DNA from 3 places in the Brevibacillus humidisoli genome. Region 3 is predicted to be linked to each of the others. Evidence: predicted binding sites of a transcription regulator. Region 3 holds the regulator's gene; each other region holds the start of a gene.
The links. The regulator LexA, encoded in region 3, represses DNA repair genes until DNA is damaged. The targets are predictions, from matches to a motif close to CGAACATATGTTCG.
Positions count from the first base shown of each region.

Region 1: LOK74_RS05780 (DNA polymerase IV) is a predicted target of LexA. The motif match lies at 4,153-4,166, and genes of this name have one in related genera.
Region 2: uvrB (excinuclease ABC subunit UvrB) is a predicted target of LexA. The motif match lies at 2,628-2,641, and genes of this name have one in related genera.

Region 1 is NZ_CP087263.1:1,168,905-1,175,219, forward strand. Features, by position in the region: gene LOK74_RS05750 (TRAP transporter permease) at 1-171, shown strand, start outside; gene LOK74_RS05755 (UbiD family decarboxylase) at 244-1,635, shown strand; gene LOK74_RS05760 (UbiX family flavin prenyltransferase) at 1,648-2,211, shown strand; gene LOK74_RS05765 (DNA-3-methyladenine glycosylase family protein) at 2,301-3,194, opposite strand; gene LOK74_RS05770 (VOC family protein) at 3,206-3,451, opposite strand; gene LOK74_RS05775 (helix-turn-helix transcriptional regulator) at 3,443-4,090, shown strand; gene LOK74_RS05780 (DNA polymerase IV) at 4,222-5,454, shown strand; gene LOK74_RS05785 (YhjD family protein) at 5,451-5,894, shown strand; gene LOK74_RS05790 (YolD-like family protein) at 5,884-6,228, shown strand; gene LOK74_RS05795 (C39 family peptidase) at 6,301-6,315, shown strand, end outside.
Region 2 is NZ_CP087263.1:3,769,229-3,775,543, reverse strand. Features, by position in the region: gene LOK74_RS18465 (PDZ domain-containing protein) at 1-1,226, shown strand, start outside; gene LOK74_RS18460 (flagellar hook assembly protein FlgD) at 1,638-2,564, opposite strand; gene uvrB (excinuclease ABC subunit UvrB) at 2,712-4,688, shown strand; gene uvrA (excinuclease ABC subunit UvrA) at 4,705-6,315, shown strand, end outside.
Region 3 is NZ_CP087263.1:1,428,553-1,434,867, forward strand. Features, by position in the region: gene LOK74_RS07100 (DUF456 domain-containing protein) at 1-477, shown strand, start outside; gene LOK74_RS07105 (aromatic acid exporter family protein) at 727-1,725, shown strand; gene lexA (transcriptional repressor LexA) at 1,841-2,464, opposite strand; gene yneA (cell division suppressor protein YneA) at 2,644-2,988, shown strand; gene LOK74_RS07120 (DUF896 domain-containing protein) at 3,090-3,293, shown strand; gene crcB (fluoride efflux transporter CrcB) at 3,454-3,819, shown strand; gene LOK74_RS07130 (HelD family protein) at 3,869-6,118, shown strand; gene LOK74_RS07135 (iron-sulfur cluster assembly accessory protein) at 6,187-6,315, opposite strand, start outside.

The DNA.
Region 1 (6,315 bases), 260 kb from region 3:
TTGGTTAAGGTCGAGATGCTGCAGCGAGTACTGTTGGCGGCGACAGGGCTGGCCATGATCGTGCGCGGCCAGATAACCGATATCATCGGGATTCTGCTCTTTATCGTCCTGCTTGCTTTCCTATGGAAAGAGAAGAAAAAGGGAGAGCGGATTGCCGTTGAGTCTTTATAGTCACGGGAAGTTTTCGATTAGCGTCAAAGCTTTTCTCTCAAAGACAGAGGAATAGGAATGGAGGCGTTTTTCTTGTCGGCACCTTTTCAATCTCTTCGCGCATGGCTGCGTTATTTGCATAACAAAGAGGAATTGGCTGTTGTGACCAAACCGGTTTCCACCCGATATGAGATCGCAGCGTATACCAAGCATCTTGACGGCAGCAGACCGGTGTATTTCCCTGATGTAGATGGGTACACCATACCTGTCGTCTCCGGCATCGCCAGTACACGTCAACATTTTGCGGAAGCGCTGGGCTGTCGGACGGATGAGATGATCGACAAGTTTTTGCATGCCATCGATCATCCGATCCCGTCTGAGATGGTGAAAAGTGAAGCAGCGCCTGTTCAGCAACACGTGGTAACCGAGGATATCGACTTGATGAAGATGTTCCCCATCTGTCTGCATCAGGAGAAGGATTCCGGTCCCTACATCACTGCAGGATTAGCGATCGTCCGGGACCCGGAAACAGGGAAACAAAACGTGTCCATTCATCGTTTGCAGGTGTCCGGCAAAAACCGGTTGGGTGCGCTGATTCTGCCTCGTCACACATTTGCTGCCTTTAAAAAAATGGAGGAGAAAGGGGAGCCGCTCGAGATTGCCATTGTGTTGGGAGTGGACCCGATATTGATGCTGGCGTCCCAGGCGATCGCGCCGCTCGGCCAGGACGAATTGGAGATCGCGGGCGGGCTGCGAGGGGAAGCCGTTCCCGTCGTGCGCTGCAAGACGGTCAACATCGATGTGCCGGCTTATGCCGAGATTGTATTGGAAGGCAAGATCCTTCCCCACGTTCGCGAACCGGAAGGCCCGTTTGGCGAGTTTCCCGCCTATTACGGACCGAAAAGCAACAAAGAAGTGATCGAGATTCACTGTGTCACCCATCGGGAGAAACCGATCTATCAAGCTTGCCTGGCTGGCTCGGATGAAAACTTGCTGCTGGGAGCCATTCCGCGTGAGGCCAGCCTGCTTCGTGCGCTGCGCAACACAGTTCCTACTGTTCGCAACGTACATCTGACGATGGGCGGCAAATGCAGGTTCCATCTGGTGGTCTCCATGAAAAAGAGAAATGAAGGGGAAGCGAAAAATGTGATTTTCGCTGCTTTTGCCGGCCATTATGATGTGAAAAAAGTAATCGTGGTCGATGAAGAGATCGATATTTTTGACATGGATCAGGTGGAATGGTGTGTGGCGACTCGCTTTCAGGCGGAACGAGACCTGGTCGTGGTCCACGGTGCGCTTGGTTCCAAACTGGATCCCTCGGCCGATGACGGGGTAAGCTCCAAACTGGGATTTGATTGTACGGTTCCGCTAGGTGCCGAGCCAGAGGATTATGAAGTGACGCGGATCCCCAGTATGGAGGGGTACCACTTCGACCAACATATTGAGAGTCGGCTCGCAGACGATCGCAGCTTCTCTGAGGATTGACAGGTGGACCAGATGGACAAAAAAATCATCGTTGGCATTACGGGCGGTTCCGGCGCGATTTATGGGGTTCGTCTACTGGAAGCACTTAACGAAGCAGGTGTAGAGACTCATCTGATCATCAGCGAGTGGGGGGAGAAGACGATCCAGATGGAAACATCGTATACCCTGCCGGAAGTAAAGAAGATGGCTGCGGTTTCGTACAGTGTAAAAAATCAGGCCGCTGCCATCTCGTCCGGGTCGTTTCGGGTAGATGGGATGGTCATCGCCCCTTGCAGTATGAAAACCCTGGCAGGGATAGCAACCGGGCTCGCTTCCGATCTGATTGCGCGAGCGGCTGATGTGATGCTCAAAGAGCGTAAGAAGTTGATCCTGCTCACACGTGAGTCACCACTCAATCTCGTCCACGTCAGAAACATGGAAACGGTCATACTGGCCGGGGCCATGGTTTTCCCGCCCGTGCCCGCCTTTTACAACCAGCCGAAATCAATTGACGATATCGTCAACCATACAGTGGGCAGGGTGTTGGACCAGTTGGATTTAGACCCTGATTGGGTAAATAGATGGGGCAAGCAGTAAAAAGAAAACGAAACGTTTTGCCAAAAAGAAAGCTTTTGCCACAACAAGCGGCTGAACACACCTCAGCCGCTCGTCTGTTATACACACGATTACCGAAACAGTTCGCTCGCCCGTAGATAGTGAGCCCAATACCCCCGCCACAGACCGTAATCGGGCCATCCTGTTCCTGCCGGTCTGCGGTACAATCGAGAATATACTCGCTCTAGCGCGCCTTCACCAGTGGGGAGTTCTTCCATTCTGCCTAAACCTCGGATTAGAATGAACGACGCCGACCATTCGCCGATTCCTTTGATCCCCAGCAAGAAGCGGCGTACCTGCTGGTAGTCGCCCCTCTGCAGGAAATCGTCGCCTACATGCTGAAAGGCTTCGCTCATAGCCAGCAGATATTCCTGCTTTTTTTGCTGACCGACGATCGTTAGCATCTCCTCTCTGTCTGCCGCCAGCAGGTCGGCCGGTTCGGGAAAAGCCGGATACGGCTGGTTATGGATCGTTACGTTGCCGCCATAACGTCTGGACAGCTCCTGTTTGACGCTTTTCGCTGCGGGCATCGGCACCCGTTGGGAGAGAACAGCCCAACAGGCGTTTTCAAACGGTGTCAAAAACTTTACCTGGTGATAGCCGTACAGCCGCTCCACGATCGGCTGAAACACCGGATCTTTGCTCCCCAACTGATAAAACGGACGCAGTTCATCGTCGAGACTAAACACAAAACGGATTTTTTCCTCAAGCTCCCGCTGCTGACTATCTGTGATGGCCTCTGTGGAAAACAGTGTGTAGACGAGCCGAGGGTGTTCGAGGGTACCTGTCGAACGCAGAGAAAAAGCGAATACTTGTCCCTGCCACTTGATCGCTTTGACGATCTCGCTGCTTCCGGTCGCCTGCTCGCCTTTTGTCGGAGAAAAGCCTTGTAGGAATGCAGCCGATTTGTTGAAATCATAGGGAGCTGCCGGGTATAGTGTACCTTGCTTTGTAAACTGTTTCACGCCAACCTCCCTCACTTCTTTACCTCATAGACAACTAACGTTTGCCCTTCAGGGTCTCGCGCCATAAACTTTCGACCCAATGGAAAATCGATCAGTTCTGTGCTCAGCGCAACTCCTTTTTCCTGCCATCTGGCATAAACAGACTCGATTGCCTCTACCTCAAAGCTGATTTCTACCTTTTCGTTTGCTTCTGGCCTCACTCCCCATAGCAAACCGCGCAGGCAGCCAGTAAGAAGATTGAGGCCATTTTGCCGCATTCGCTGCGCCAGCGGGTACAGCACCTGAGAGACAGTATGCGCTTTCTCGCGCTTGATCCGAGCTATCATCGCAAGCAGCAGAACAAGCAGCAGGAGGAGCAGCTGCAAATGATCAGGAGGGCGGTATTGGAGAGCTCCCGACTGGAACTTCACTATCAGAAGCGGCAGCGGCTGGATCGCATTCCGCCTATCGAGCCGCGTCGGGTTGACCCCTACGGCATGGTCAACGTACACGGGGCCTTGTACTTGATCGGCTACTGCCACCTGAGAAAAGGCGTAAGACAGTTTCGGCTCGATCGCATTCGCCGTCTGGATGTACTGCCGGAGAGGTTCCGCCGTCCGGAGGAGTTTTCCATTCAGCAGTATCAGCCGGAGCAAAACCGCAATCTGATCGTTCGCGTACAGTTTCCTGCCGCGATGGCCGCTTACGTTCGGGAATCGCGCCCGTTTTTTTGGGAAACCGAGAAAGAGACGGAGCAGGGACTGGAGGTGACGCTGCGCGTACGCGATGAGGATGAAGTACTCTCCTGGATTCTCAGTTGGGGAGGGCAGGCGCTGGTGCTGGAGCCATCTTCCCTGCGGCATAAAATCTATGAGCAAGCCCGCCATATGATCGCCCGCTATGATCCGGAAGGGTAATCCACAGCAGGTGTCTGATGGGATCGCTGCGTCTGCAAGATGATTTTTTTACCAGTTGAGATCGAACGTATATTCCCCTTATAATGAGCATACAATAAGAACAGGTGTTCCTATTATGAGGGGGTGGCATCATGAAAAGCCGAATCATCTTTCTTGCCGACATGCAAAGCTTTTTCGCCAGTGTGGAAAAGGCGGCTGACCCGACGATTCGCGACAAACCGATCGTTGTTGCTGGTGATCCCGAACGGCGCAGCGGTGTCGTGTTGGCCGCCTGCCCGCTTGCCAAGGCATATGGCGTGACCACCGCAGAAGCCCTCTGGCAGGCACAGCAGAAATGTCGTCAGTTGGTCGTGGTCAAGCCGCGAATGGAGACGTACATTCGCGTATCGCTGCAGATCACCCGCATTTTTGAGTCCTTCACAGACCTGGTAGAGCCGTATTCGATCGATGAGCAGTTTCTCGATGTGACCGGCAGTGCGGCACTGTTTGGCGATCCGCTGACGATTGCCGAACAGATTCGGGAGCGAGTCCGGCTGGAGACGGGGATTGTCTGCCGGATTGGGATTGGCGAAAACAAAGTGTTGGCGAAAATGGCCTGCGACAACTTCGCTAAGAAGCAGTCACAGGGAGTGTTCTGGCTGAAGCGCTCGGATCTGGCTGAGACGCTTTGGCCGCTGCCGGTGGAGAAGTTGTTTGGAGTCGGTTCCCGGATGAAGCGGCATTTCCACCGGATTGGCGTGTATACGATCGGACAAGTGGCTAAGCTTTCTCCTGCCGTCCTGACCCGCCGTTGGGGCGTCAACGGAGAGATCCTGTGGCGAACCGCTCACGGGCTTGACGATTCGCCGGTTTCTCCTCGAACGCACGAACTGCAAAAAGGGATCGGCCACCATATGACGCTGCCGCGTGATTACCACACGGCGGCTGATATCAAAGTGATCCTGCTGGAGCTGTGCGAAGAAGTGTGTCGGCGGGCGCGCAGCAAGAACTTGATGGGATCGGTCGTCTCTGTTGGCTGCCGTGGGGCCGACTTTGATACAGCCACCGGCTTTTGGCGGCAGATGAAGCTGTTCGAGCCAACGCATGACGCAATGACGTTGTTTCAGGCGGTGGGCCATTTGTTTGAGCGGCACTGGCGGCACACACCGGTCCGAAGCATTGGGGTCAACCTCAGTCAACTCATCGAGGATGATACGTATCAGCTCAGCCTGTTTGAAGACAAACAGCGGCAGCGGGCGCTGGCTGCTGCGATCGACGGCATTCGCGCCCGTTATGGAAATGCTGCCGTGCTGCGGGCCATCTCACTGCTTGACTCCGGGCAGGCACGCGAGCGGGCGCGCAAGATCGGAGGCCACTACAAATGAACAAGCGCAGGCTGCTGGGACTGGATGGAGAAGGCAGACGAGAGGAGAACGGCGGCCAACAGGGCAGCGTATCCCGGATGCAGCCGGACGGTTGGCGGGAGACGCTGCAGGAGTGTGTCATCTTTGGCGTTTTATTCAAGGCGGTCATGGTCGATTTGACGGTGCTGCAGGCGAGGGCGCTCAAGCTGTCGTACCAGGCACCGCTTGAGGAACTGTCCCATTGGGCGGAACGGCGCCATTATCAGCTGCGACGCCGCTTGCGCGAGCAAGGCTGCTTCTTGTTGAACAGCGAGCGGCTTGATCAGGTCTACCGGATCCAATTGATCATCGGGGGTTATCAACAGGAAGCGGTGTACTCGGTCGAATGGATCAGAGCCGAATGCGAAGAGCGGATTCGCATCTGGCTGATGGAACGAGGAGGAGAGCGGAATGGGGCGTAAGGCGGTGTCCAAAAAGGAGAATTTGTTTGCGGCCAGCCGGTTTGTTCTGCCGGAGCACCGGGAGATCTATCTCCAGATGAAGCAGGAGCAGGTCTTTTACGTTCCTCCGCAACTAGATGAACACCAGCGGGCAGAACTTGCCAGTCGACTGTGGCAGGCATTTCAAGAGAAGCAGGAAGTGGAGGTCACCTGTTACGATCGGCGTGGGCCGCGGCAAGTGCGGGGAGTGATTCTCCACATGGAACAGGTGACACGGCGGATCAAGCTGAGAACAGATCAAGGAACGGAGTGGATTTCTGTCGATCACCTGCTTGATGTTGGGGGTGGTGGGTGAAAACTTCCCAGGTTCCAGACACATAGCGGCAGATAGATTAGGGGAGGATGTGAGTAAAAAGGAGTACGCATCGTGAGAAGAGTGTTC
Region 2 (6,315 bases), 2.3 Mb from region 3:
TGCTAAACCCACTTTTATACGTATTCGCCTTGTTCATATACCTGCAGTATCGCAAACAAATGGCGATTGAACGTCAGTTGTTTGCGGTTCGACTTCATATACCTTTGGTTCAGACGATCCGCTCGATTGGCTGGGGGCTTGTTGGAGGCTTGCTGGTCTCGGTGATAGCGGCGGCATTGGGTGTGGTGGTTCAGGTGACGGATATCTGGATGACCGCTTTTCTGGCCATTTTGCTCGCCTTTTTTCGGCTGCGTTTCCTCTGCTTGGCTTATGCCGCAGGTCTGTTGACGCTACTCCATCTGGTTGCGCTGCTGTGGCCGCAGCCCGCACAGTTTTCGACCGTTGGCGTAGTATGGGGATGGCTGATGGAGGTGCAGCCAGTACCGCTGCTTGCCTTGGTCGCGTTATTGCATCTGGCTGAGGCGATGCTCGTCCGTGCCGTTGGCAGCCGTGATGCGTCTCCACTGTTCATCGGCGGGAAGCGAGGGCGGATTATCGGGGCTTATCAGCTTCAGTCCTTTTGGTTGACACCACTGCTCCTGTTCGTGCCAACCGACTCTTCCTCCGGCGTGACAGAGGCGCTCTATTCAGGCTGGCCGCTGTTTTCATCTGAATGGAGCAGTGCTTCCTTTGCCCTGCTGCTGCTGCCTGCTGTGACAGGCTTTTCCGATCTGACACAGGCGATGACGCCGCGCCAAAAAGTGAGGGAAAGCTCTCGTGTGCTGACATGGTACGCGATTCTCCTCTTGGGACTCTCCTATGCTGCTGTCTGGCTGCCGGCGCTTGTTGTACTAGCTGCTCTGTTTGCCGTTGCCGGACACGAAGCATTGGTCTGGTACAGCCGCAGGCGCGAACAAGCATTGCCGCCCTACTTTATCCAATCGTCCAAAGGGATTAAGGTGATGGCCGTGATCCCCAACACACCAGCGGAAGAGCTAGGGATACTGCCGGGGGAGATCATTGTCAAGGTAAACGGGATCTCGGTGCGGGACAAGGAACAACTGTATCCGGCCCTGCAGGCCAATCCGGCATTTTGCAAGATGGAAGTGCTCACCTATCAGCAGGAAGTGAAGTTTCTCCAGTGTGCCGTCTATGCTGGCAACCATCACCAGTTGGGGATTATCGTCGTCCCCGATCAGGAGACACAGTACTATATGGACATCCGCAAACTGAGCTTGGTCCAACTGCTTGGCAAGCAACTGCAGAAGCTGAAGATGGGAGCGTAGGTGAAAACAAAATAAGTAGTCTCAGCCCGTACCGATCTACGATTGGACGGGCTTTTGGCTGTCTATACGGCACCACCGGATGAGGCGCCTCCAAAGCAATGATGCCTCGTTGATCTGGCGATAACCATGCCGGGAATGGGATCGACCGACGGTTCATTGGAATCTGACATAGCCGAGAGGTATCTAGCGTTATGGGAGGAACAGTATCTCTCCTTCCCGTTCTCTCTCAACGAACTGACAGAGCAGATCAAAGCGGCCAAGAATATGCAAACTGAGGCGCAGTTCCAGTTCGTTATAAGACCAGAATTACAAGGGGATTGTGCGCAAGGGAAAAAGAAGCTGTCCCGAGGCCTTTTCATGGCTTCTCAGAACAGCTTCCTAGAGGATTCCGGTCGACCAAGCGACAGTCCATTATCCGTTATTCGATGCCTCAAATCCAATGATATCCCGCAGTGAAATCTTCTGATCATCTGCCAACAAGAACTCAACCAGTCCGTTTTTCATGCTGACAGCGTCGATGGTTCCTGTTTTCTCTACCGATTCCTTGGAGCCATCGTCGTTGACGACCTCTTCCAGATAGGTGACCGTGTAGCCGATCAGTTGCGTGTATTTGAGCGTATTGTCCATCGGGATGTTGTCTGGAGCCATTTCCAGACCGATGATGTCGGCCATGCCGAGCTTCTTGCCATTGTCGAGGGTGAATTCGATCAATCCGTCTTTGACGTTGAAACCGGTAATCGTCCCCTGTTTTGTCACATCGACTGTGGAGATATCGTCGGTTGTATCTGGATCGCCATCCGCATCCACTTTTTCCTGTTCCGTATAGGAGACCAGCGTTCCGAGCAGTTGCGTAAACTTCAGCGCACTATCCAGCAGGCTGTCGTCCGACATGCCTTCCGAGTCCAGTCCGTGGACGTTTCCACGCGGAACGACATCTTCGCCAATCACGAACATGATCTTGCCGTCGACCATTTTAACGTCGTTGATGGTGTCCGTCTTAACCTCGACCGACTTCTCTCCGGTTGCCTCATCGACGGTCACCATGTCATAGGTGGCTGTCTTGCCGATCAATGTCTCGTATTGAGGCAGGTTGAGCAAACTGCTGTTGGATTCCTCCATCAAGGTTTGGATGCGAGTCAGCCGCTCCACCATGGTCATCATCGTCGTCTGCTGCACGAATTGCTGGTTGTCCATCGGAGACAATGGATCTTGCTGTTTCAACTGCTCGATCAGCAGCTTCATAAAAGAGTTTTGATCTATTTCAGTACTGAATTCTTTTTTGCCTTTATAACTCCAGTTGGGTGGAATATAGACGGTGTCGTTGACGCTGTTTGGCATCGTGATCCTCCCCATGTTTCGTCATCTCTTTTCATATCGGCAAAAAGGGGACGAGGCAATAGACAAACAAATGTTCGAATTCTCTGCTTAACGACTTACATTTTGTGCTATAATGATGATAGTACAATAGGAAGGATGAACGGCTAGATGGATCGCTTTCAATTGGTTTCCGAGTATCAGCCGTCCGGCGATCAGCCGCAGGCGATCGATCGCCTGGCGGAGGGGATCATCGCCGGCAAACGGTACCAGACCCTGCTCGGTGCTACCGGGACAGGGAAGACCTTTACCGCAGCCCAGGTGATCGCGCGGGTAAACAAGCCGACACTGGTGATGGCCCACAACAAGACATTGGCGGCTCAGCTTGCGGCTGAGTTCAGGGAGTTTTTTCCGCACAACGCAGTCGAATACTTTGTCAGCTACTACGACTACTATCAACCGGAAGCCTACATCCCTCAGTCCGATACCTATATCGAAAAAGATGCCAGCATCAACGATGAGATCGACAAACTGCGTCACTCCGCGACCAGTGCGCTGTTTGAACGGCGGGATGTGATCATCGTCGCCTCGGTTTCCTGCATCTATGGTTTGGGTTCACCGGTAGAATATCGTGAACTGCTGCTTTCCCTGCGCGTCGGCATGGAGAAGAGTCGGGAGGAAGTCCTGCATCGGCTGGTCGATATCCAGTATGACCGCAACGACATCAACTTTACGCGCGGCACGTTCCGGGTGCGCGGCGACGTACTGGAGATTTTCCCCGCCTCGCAGAGCGAGCAGGCGATCCGTGTCGAGTTTTTCGGCGACGAGATTGAGCGGATTACGGAGATTGACGTAGTAACGGGAGAAATCCTGGGTACGCGTGATCACGTCGCGATCTTCCCGGCATCCCACTTCGTCACTCGCGATGAAAAAATGAAGCGGGCGATTGAGAATATTCAGCGGGAGCTGGAGGAGCGGCTGGCCGAACTGCATGCCGCAGGCAAGCTGTTGGAAGCTCAGCGGCTGGAGCAACGGACGCGGTACGATATCGAAATGATGGCAGAGATGGGCTTTTGTTCGGGCATCGAAAACTACTCCCGTCATCTGACCGGTTTGCCTGCGGGCCATCCGCCCTACACATTGCTGGACTATTTTCCGGATGACTTTTTGCTGATGGTTGACGAGTCGCACATGACCCTGCCGCAGGTGCGCGGGATGTACAACGGGGACCGAGCGCGCAAGGACGTCCTGGTAGAGCACGGCTTCCGACTGCCTTCGGCCCGCGACAACCGACCGCTGACGTTTGAAGAGTTTGAAGGGAAGATACCACAGTTTGTCTTTATTTCAGCCACACCCGGACCATTTGAGCTGGAGCACAGTCCGGAGATCGTCGAGCAGGTGATCCGGCCCACCGGCTTGGTCGACCCGACGGTTGAGGTGCGCCCGATCAAAGGGCAGATTGACGACTTGATCGGTGAGATTCAAGCCACCATTGCCAAAGACGAGCGCGTATTGGTGACCACGCTGACCAAAAAGATGGCCGAAGATCTGACCGACTACCTCAAGGAGATCGGCATCAAAGTTCGTTACCTGCACTCTGATATCAAGACGATGGAACGGATGCAGATCCTGCGGTCGCTCCGTCTGGGTGAGTTTGATGTGCTGATCGGGATCAATCTGCTGCGGGAAGGACTGGATCTGCCAGAGGTGTCGCTGGTGGCGATCCTCGATGCGGACAAGGAAGGCTTCCTCCGCAATGAGCGATCCTTGATCCAGACGATTGGCCGCGCAGCCCGCAACGCGGAAGGCCGAGTGATCATGTATGCCGACAAGATCACCGATTCGATGGCCGCTGCGATTCGGGAGACAGAGCGGCGCCGATCGATACAGATCGCCTACAACGAACAGCACGGCATCACGCCGCAAACGATCAAGAAGGCGGTTCGCGATGTGATCGAAGCGACCAAGGTGGCGGAAGAAAAGGCGGACTATCTGCCGCAAGCTGACTTCAAGAAGATGCCGAAGAAAGATCGCCTGCGGGTCATTGAGCGGATGGAAGATGAGATGAAAGAGGCAGCCCGCAATCTGATGTTTGAACGGGCGGCTGAACTGCGCGATTTGATTTTGGAATTGAAAGCTGAAATGTGAGGAGTGGAATCTCAGCATGCCGCTGGAGCACATAGTAGTAAAAGGAGCCCGGGCGCACAATCTGAAAAATATTGATGTAACCATTCCGCGCGACAAGTTTGTCGTGCTGACTGGTCTATCCGGGTCCGGCAAGTCGTCACTGGCGTTTGACACCATTTACGCAGAAGGGCAGCGGCGGTATGTCGAGTCCTTGTCAGCGTACGCCCGGCAGTTCCTGGGACAGATGGACAAGCCGGACGTTGATTCGATAGAAGGACTGTCACCGGCGATTTCCATCGATCAGAAGACGACCAGCCGCAACCCTCGTTCAACGGTGGGAACGGTAACCGAGATATACGATTACCTGCGGCTGCTGTATGCGCGCATTGGTAAACCGATCTGCCCGGAGCACGGAATCGAGATCAGCTCGCAGACGATTGAACAGATGGTCGACCGGGTGATGGAGTACCCGGAGCGCACACGGCTGCAAATCCTGGCGCCGCTGGTACAGGGACGCAAAGGAGAGCATGTCAAGCTGCTCGATGAGATTCGCAAGGAAGGCTACGTTCGTGTACGGGTTGATGGCGAAGTGCGCGACCTGTCAGAAGAGATCAAGCTGGAAAAAAACAAGAAGCACTCGATTGAAGTGGTGGTTGACCGGATCGTGGTCAAACCGGATGCGCAGACCAGACTGGCTGATTCGCTGGAGACAGCACTGAAACTGGCCGACGGCAAAGTCATCGTGGACGTGATCGATCAGGAAGAGCTGCTGTTTAGCGAAAAGCATGCTTGCCCGATCTGCGGCTTTTCCATCGGTGAACTGGAGCCGCGCATGTTCTCATTTAACAGCCCCTACGGAGCTTGTCCGGAATGTGACGGCCTGGGGGTCAAGATGGAAGTGGACCCTGATCTGGTGATACCAGACACCCGCAAAAGTCTGAATGAAGGCGCGATCGAGGCATGGGAGCCGAAGTCATCCACCTACTACCAGCAGTTGCTGGAGTCGGCCTGCCGCCACTTTGAGATTGACATGGATATCCCTGTGGAAGAGTTGCCGGAGGAACAACTGCGAATTGTCATGTACGGCAGCCGAGGCGAAAAGATTCACTTCCGCTATGAAAACGAGTTCGGCCAGGTTCGAGAGGCGGTTGTTCCGTTTGAAGGGGTCGTGCCCAACCTGCAGCGGCGTCATCTGGAAACCAGTTCCGATTACATCCGTGAACAGATCGAGGGTTTCATGAGTCAGAAGCCTTGTCCGGTCTGCAAAGGGCAGCGTCTGCGGCAGGAGAGCCTGGCCGTGTTGGTGGGCGGCAAGAACATTTCCCAACTGACTGAACTCTCCATCTCGGATGCGTTTGCTTATGCCGATCAGCTGGAGCTGAACGAGAAAGACGCCAAGATTGCCAATCTCGTCCTGAAAGAAGTTAAAGCACGGCTCCGTTTTCTCATCGATGTAGGGCTTGATTATTTGACCCTCAGCCGTGCTGCGGGAACGCTCTCCGGTGGGGAAGCGCAGCGCATTCGCCTGGCTACGCAGATCGGTTCCAGCCTGATGGGCGTCCTCTACATCCTCGACGAGCCTAGTATAGGGCTGCATCAGCGCGACAACGCCCGTCTGATCAAAACGCTCGAACACATGACCAGTCTG
Region 3 (6,315 bases):
TTTTTGTGGATCGTAATCGTCGCTCTCTTCGTTCTTAGCATTGCCGGTATCTTTCTGCCAGTTCTGCCGGACACCGTGTTTTTGTGGGCCGGGTTTTTGCTTTATCACTTTTTCGTCGCCGACCCAGGCATGGGCCTGCCTGCTTCCTTTTGGTGGGGGATGGTCGTGCTAAGTATCATGCTGTTTGGCGCAGATCTGCTGACCAACCTGTATTTTGTAAAGAAGTACGGTGGTTCGAAGTGGTCTTCATTCGCCGCCGTTGTGGGTCTGCTGCTTGGTCTGCTCGTTTTTCCGCCGTTCGGGATGCTGATTCTGCCGTTTTTGCTCGTTCTGGCAGTCGAGATCGGACTGGAGAAAAAGAAACTGGACAGCGCGCTGAAAGTGGCGGTGGGGACACTGATTGCTTTTCTCGGCAGTACCGTAGTCAAAATCGCGATTCAGCTTGCGATGATCGCTTGGTTTTTCCTGGCATTGTAGTGTTTTGGCCGATGATGACCGACGATCAAGATCAATTCTGTCTCTGACGCCACAGACGAACAAGTTGAGATAGCAGGGTGCCCGTTGTCACCCGCTTCTTCACATCGCAGAAGAGGGACGATGTGACTGGATCAGTTCAGGCTTGAAACCTGGTGGATAGTCGGAGAAAATGACAATAGGTGGAGCCAAGCGGCGTGTCTCGACACCGTCATGGTGTAAACTGATCATCGCAAAAAGGAAGGAAGCTCGTTGAAGATAGGATACAGAACGATCAAGACGGCAGTCGGGACGGCATTGTCCATTTTTATTGCTCAGCAAGCAGGATTGACGTTTTACGCAGCCGCAGGAATTATCACCATATTGTGTGTGCAGGTGACAAGGAAAAAGTCGATCGTCACGGCGATTCACCGTCTGTTTGCCTGTTTGTTGGGATTGGTGATCGGGGTTCTCTTTTTTGAGGGGCTGGGCTATCACCCTTATACGTTCGGACTTTTGCTGCTTGTCTTCATCCCGCTGATCGTTCGTCTGAAAGTGAACGAAGGTTTTGTCACCAGTGCCGTCGTGCTGCTGCACATCTATTCGTTGGAACGGGTCGACCTAGCGATTATCGCCAACGAATTGGCACTGCTTTCAATCGGGATCGGCGTAGCGCTGCTGATGAACCTGCACATGCCTAGTGCAGAAAAGGAATTGCAGCGACTGCAGCAACAGGTGGAGCGCAATTTTGCCACCGTGCTGCGGGAATTCTGCTATTATCTGCGCAACGGCAGCAGCGACTGGGATGGTCGAGAGATGCTGGAAACGGTACAGCTGCTGGAACAGGCGATCCGTTTGTCGGTACAGGACGTGGAGAATCGTCTGATCAAGCCGGAGGATGAATACTACCAGTATTTCACGATGCGGGCAAAACAGTTTGAGTTGCTGGAGCGGATGCTGCCCATCGTCTCTTCACTCGATCAGCAGGTGCCTCAGGGAGGGCAGATTGCTGACTTTCTGGATCACTTGAGCCAGTCGATCCACCCTGGAAACACCGCTTATCTCTTTTTGGACAAGCTGAACGAGATGCGCAAGGAACTGCAGCAATCCCCGCTTCCCAAGACGAGAGAAGAGTTTGAAACTCGAGCTTCTCTGTTTTATCTGCTGCGGGAGATCGAACAGTATCTGCACATCAAGCATGAACTTGGCAGGGAAGAGAGAGCGGGCAACCACCATCGTGCTGGAGGGAATCTGGAAAAAGAAACAAGCTGACACTGCAGGATGCAGATGTGTCAGCTTGTTTTTTCATTCATACAATTAAAGGTAGAACATATGTCACGCGTCCAACTTTTTCAATGCGGAAGGGAAGCTTGTCCGATGGGCTTCTCTAGTGAACCAGACGATAGACGCCAATCACTTTTCCCAAGATGGTGACAGATTGCAGGATAATCGGTTCCAAAGCAGCATTCTCCGGCTGAAGGCGAACGTGCGTTTTTTCTTTGAAAAACCGCTTCACGGTCGCTTCATCTTCCTCTGTCATCGCTACGACAATGTCCCCGTTGTTAGCCACATTTTGCTGGCGAACGATCACATAATCGCCGTCCAGGATGCCGGCTTCGATCATACTGTCCCCTGATACCCGCAACATAAAGACATTATCTGTCGAGACGAGATTCTCTGGAAGTGGAAAATAATCTTCCACATGTTCGACGGCCGTAATCGGCTGTCCTGCGGTAACTTTTCCTACTACCGGAATGCGAACGACCGACATTTCAAAATCGGGCTGATAGCGGTTATCCTCGGAAAGTAGTTCGATTGCCCGCGGCTTGGTGGGATCTCGACGAATCAAGCCCTTTTTCTCCAATCTGGCCAGATGGCCGTGAACCGTGGAGCTGGATGCTAATCCGACGGCTTCACCGATCTCTCGTACAGACGGAGGGTAGCCCTTGTCCTTTACCTCTTTCCGAATAAAATCCATGATTGCCTGTTGCCGGCTGGAAAGCTTGGTCATGCTTACACCTCTACTCTCGATCCAATATTTTTCTACATTATACCATGGGATCTTGCGTTCGACAAACATAAGTTCGATTTTTTTGTTGACATGAACATATGTTCGCATGTACAATAACACCAACAGGAACAAACGTTTGGAAAACGAATGTTCGTCCATTTTAGGAGAAGTTGAGGTGTATGATACGTATGAATCACGTTCACTCCAGATATAGAAGCGGCCGACATAAGGGGAGAATCGGCATTACGCGCGGTCAGGCTCTGTTGATTTTGCTAGCATGTTCTCTTTTCTTTTCTTTGCTCACAGGGTTCGTCTTTGCAGCCGCTGAGGAAGAACAAGGCTATTCTTCGCACAAGCTGGTAACCGTTCAGCCGGGTGACAGCGTGTGGGAGTTGGCCGTAAAATATCAGGAAGAGGCGGGTATCGATCTGTATGAGTTGATTGACGCAATCAAGACGAGCAACGATTTGCCTGGGTTTGTTATCTATCCCGGTCAGAATCTGATCATTCCGCTTGATAGGTAACGGTGTTGCTAGCCTGCTAGCCTTCTCCCATCTACAGGTCGATGCGATTCTGTTTCTGTGATATAATGACGGGACAATGCTTGGGGATGGGAGGGGAGACAATGGTTACAGACGCAGAAATCCGGCGAATTAACGAACTGGCTAAAAAATCAAAGCAGCAGGGATTGACGGATGAGGAGAAGCAGGAACAGCAAACATTGCGCCGGAAGTACATCGATTCTGTTCGCACATCGTTAAAGGCCAGTCTGGACTCCATCCGGTTTGTCGAAGATGTGGAAGAGGGCGACCAGCGGCGCAAACACTAAGCAGCAGAAAGAGAATAGCAATCATCAAGCCCGCAGTGATTTGCGGGTTTTTTCGCTGTGCTTGGCAACGGAGACCTGGCTGCGGTAGACTGGAAAAGACAGTAAGCGCGGCAGGAGCTAACCGGCCGGGTGCACCGATGATACGAGAGGGGTGGAGAAAATGGCTCTGTTGGCGGTGGCAGTAGGGGGAGCGATTGGTTCTGTGCTGCGCTACCTGATCGGACTGTGGGCCAATCAGCCAGGTTGGCCGCTGGGAACATGGCTGGCCAATCTGATCGGTTCGTTTCTGATTGGGTTGGTTTACGTATGGGGAAAGGAAAAAGGATGGCTCTCGCCAGAACTGTATCTGCTGCTTGCGACCGGTGTGATGGGCGGGTTCACGACCTTTTCTACCTTTTCACTGGAGACGGTATCGTACTTTTTGCAGGGGATGCCCTGGCGAGCGGGCCTCTACATACTGACTAGCGTAGGTTCTGGTTTATTGGCAGTCTCGTGTGGTTGGTGGCTGGGACGTCAATTGTTATAAAAGTAGGAAGTACGCCAGCAAGATCGTTCGGGAAAGGAGTCAGGGCCATATGACCATTCGTCATCCCGCGTACCCGGAGGAACAGAAGCGATTGGAGCGGACGGTTCAGGTGGTTGATCAGGAGATCAAGCTCCTGCGGGAAGATGTCCGGGAAGCCACAGACGACGATGTCAAGCAGATCATCAACCAAAAGAAAGCAAAAGAACTGGTCTATTTGGAGACCGCTCGGGAAAAGCCGTACTTTGGGCGGGTCGACTTCAGTCGGGCGGAGACAGGAGAGCACGACACGGTTTACATCGGTAAACGGGGAATTGTAGATAGCACCAGCCTGGATGCCGTTGTGATCGATTGGCGGGCTCCGATTGCCAGCTTGTTCTATAGCGGTGAGAGTACAGATGCTTGTTACCGTACACCGAAGGAGCTTGTTCGTGGAGAGGTGACCTTAAAGCGTAATTTTGCGATCGAACAGGGTGTGATTACCGGCATATACGATGGTGCGCTGAAGGAGACGATCCAAAAAGAGATCGGCAGCCCTGACGACTTCCTGGGAGAGGGGTTTATTGATGAGTTTCTCGCATCCAGTCTGAATCAGACCAACGATAGCCGTCTGAAGGACATCGTTGCAACGATTCAGTCAGAGCAAAACGAGATCATCCGTGCAGAAAAAGATCGTCCGGTTATCGTTCAGGGTGTGGCCGGCAGCGGGAAGACGACAATCGCGCTGCACCGCTTATCCTATCTGATTTACAACTATCAGGACACGCTCTCTTCCAAAAAGTTTATGGTGTTCGCTCCCAACCGCTTGTTCCTCAATTACATTTCCGAAGTGTTGCCGGAACTGGGAGTAGAGGATGTCCAGCAGTCCACATTTCTGGAGTGGGCCAGTCGGGAGATCAAGACAGAAGTGCCGAAAGGGTGGCGCATGATCGATCCTGGGCGGACACTGCGGCTATTTTTTGAGCACAGCGCAGAGCAGGAACGAGAGAGGGACATCACCCGCAACCGTCTCCGTTTCAAAGGCTCCTTGGCGATGCGTGACACGCTTGATTGTTATGTGGGGTACTTGATTGACGAAGTAATTCCTTTTCGCCCCGTACGATTTTTGTATAAAAAAACAGAACGGGTGTTTTCCGTCTCCGGCGCGGATATTCGTGAATTGTTCACAGAGCAATACGGTTCACTGCCGCTGGCCGAGCGGGTTGTGATGCTCCGGAAACATTTGAAGCAGCAGTTGACCAAACAGTTTTACGCCCATATCCGTGAACTGAAAATGGATCTGGACAAGCAGGCGTTGCTCCGGTTTGAAGCAAAGTTGGAACAGATGATCGATGCCTATTTTAAGGATTGGCCGTCTTTTGAGGTGTTCGCAGCCTACCGCGAACTGCTTACGGACCCGCGGAAGCTTCGAAAACTGGTGCCAGATTATATTCAAGATGAGGTGATCGGTGATGTGAGTCAATCTTGCCGTCTGTTGTTTGAACAGGAACGGCTCGAGGCGGAAGATGTGGCTCCGCTGCTTTACCTCAAGCATTTGCTGCATGGCTCAAAAAAGCAGCTTACGTTTGATCATGCGGTGATTGATGAGGCACAGGACTTGAGTGCGCTTGAAATCCTGCTGATCGCTCAGATGACCAAACGACAATCGGTTACGGTCGTCGGCGACCTGGCTCAGGCCATTCATTCGTATAGAGGATTGGAAGACTGGCGGGAACTGCTTGAAGGCGTGTTCACCGATGACCGTGCGGCCTTCTACACGCTCCAACAAAGTTATCGTTCAACGGTGGAGATCATGCGTCTGGCCAGTCGGGTATTGAGCGCTGTTGAACTGCCGGGGATTACTCCGGTACAGCCGGTCCTGCGGCACGGGAAAGAACCATTGATCGTACCCGTCGGCAAACCATCCGAGATGTATCAGGACTTGGCCAATCGGGTCCGAGAGTATCTCGAAGCAGGCTACTCCTCGATAGCCATCGTGGGCCAAACGGTGGATGCAAGCCGCCGTGCCGCGAAAGCGGTTCGTCCCCTGCTGCCTCAGGTGGTGCTGCTCACGGCCAAAGATACCGCATACCCAGGCGGTGTGACGATTCTCCCGGCGTATCTAACCAAAGGACTGCAGTTCGATGTGGTCTTGCTGCTCGATGTCGATGAGGACCAGTATCCGTTGGACCGGGAAGCGGCAAAACTGCTGTACGTGGCGATGACACGTCCGGTTCACCATTTGGTGATCTACCATATGCAGGGGAAGCTCTCCTCTTTGCTGGCAACAGATAGGGCAGAGAAGAAAGAGATGACAGGTTGAGAGAATGCTAGGACCTAGGACAGTAAAAATGCAGCGTGAGACAAACGATCTGTCGCACGCTGCATTTCTTAGTGATCGCCCGTGTTTCCTTTGCTGGGATTGGTAATCACGTATCCTTCCTGGGGAAGATAAAGATAATCAATCACCACTCCATCGAGAAGCGGCTCCCCTTCTTCCAGAACCACGTCAATCTCTTT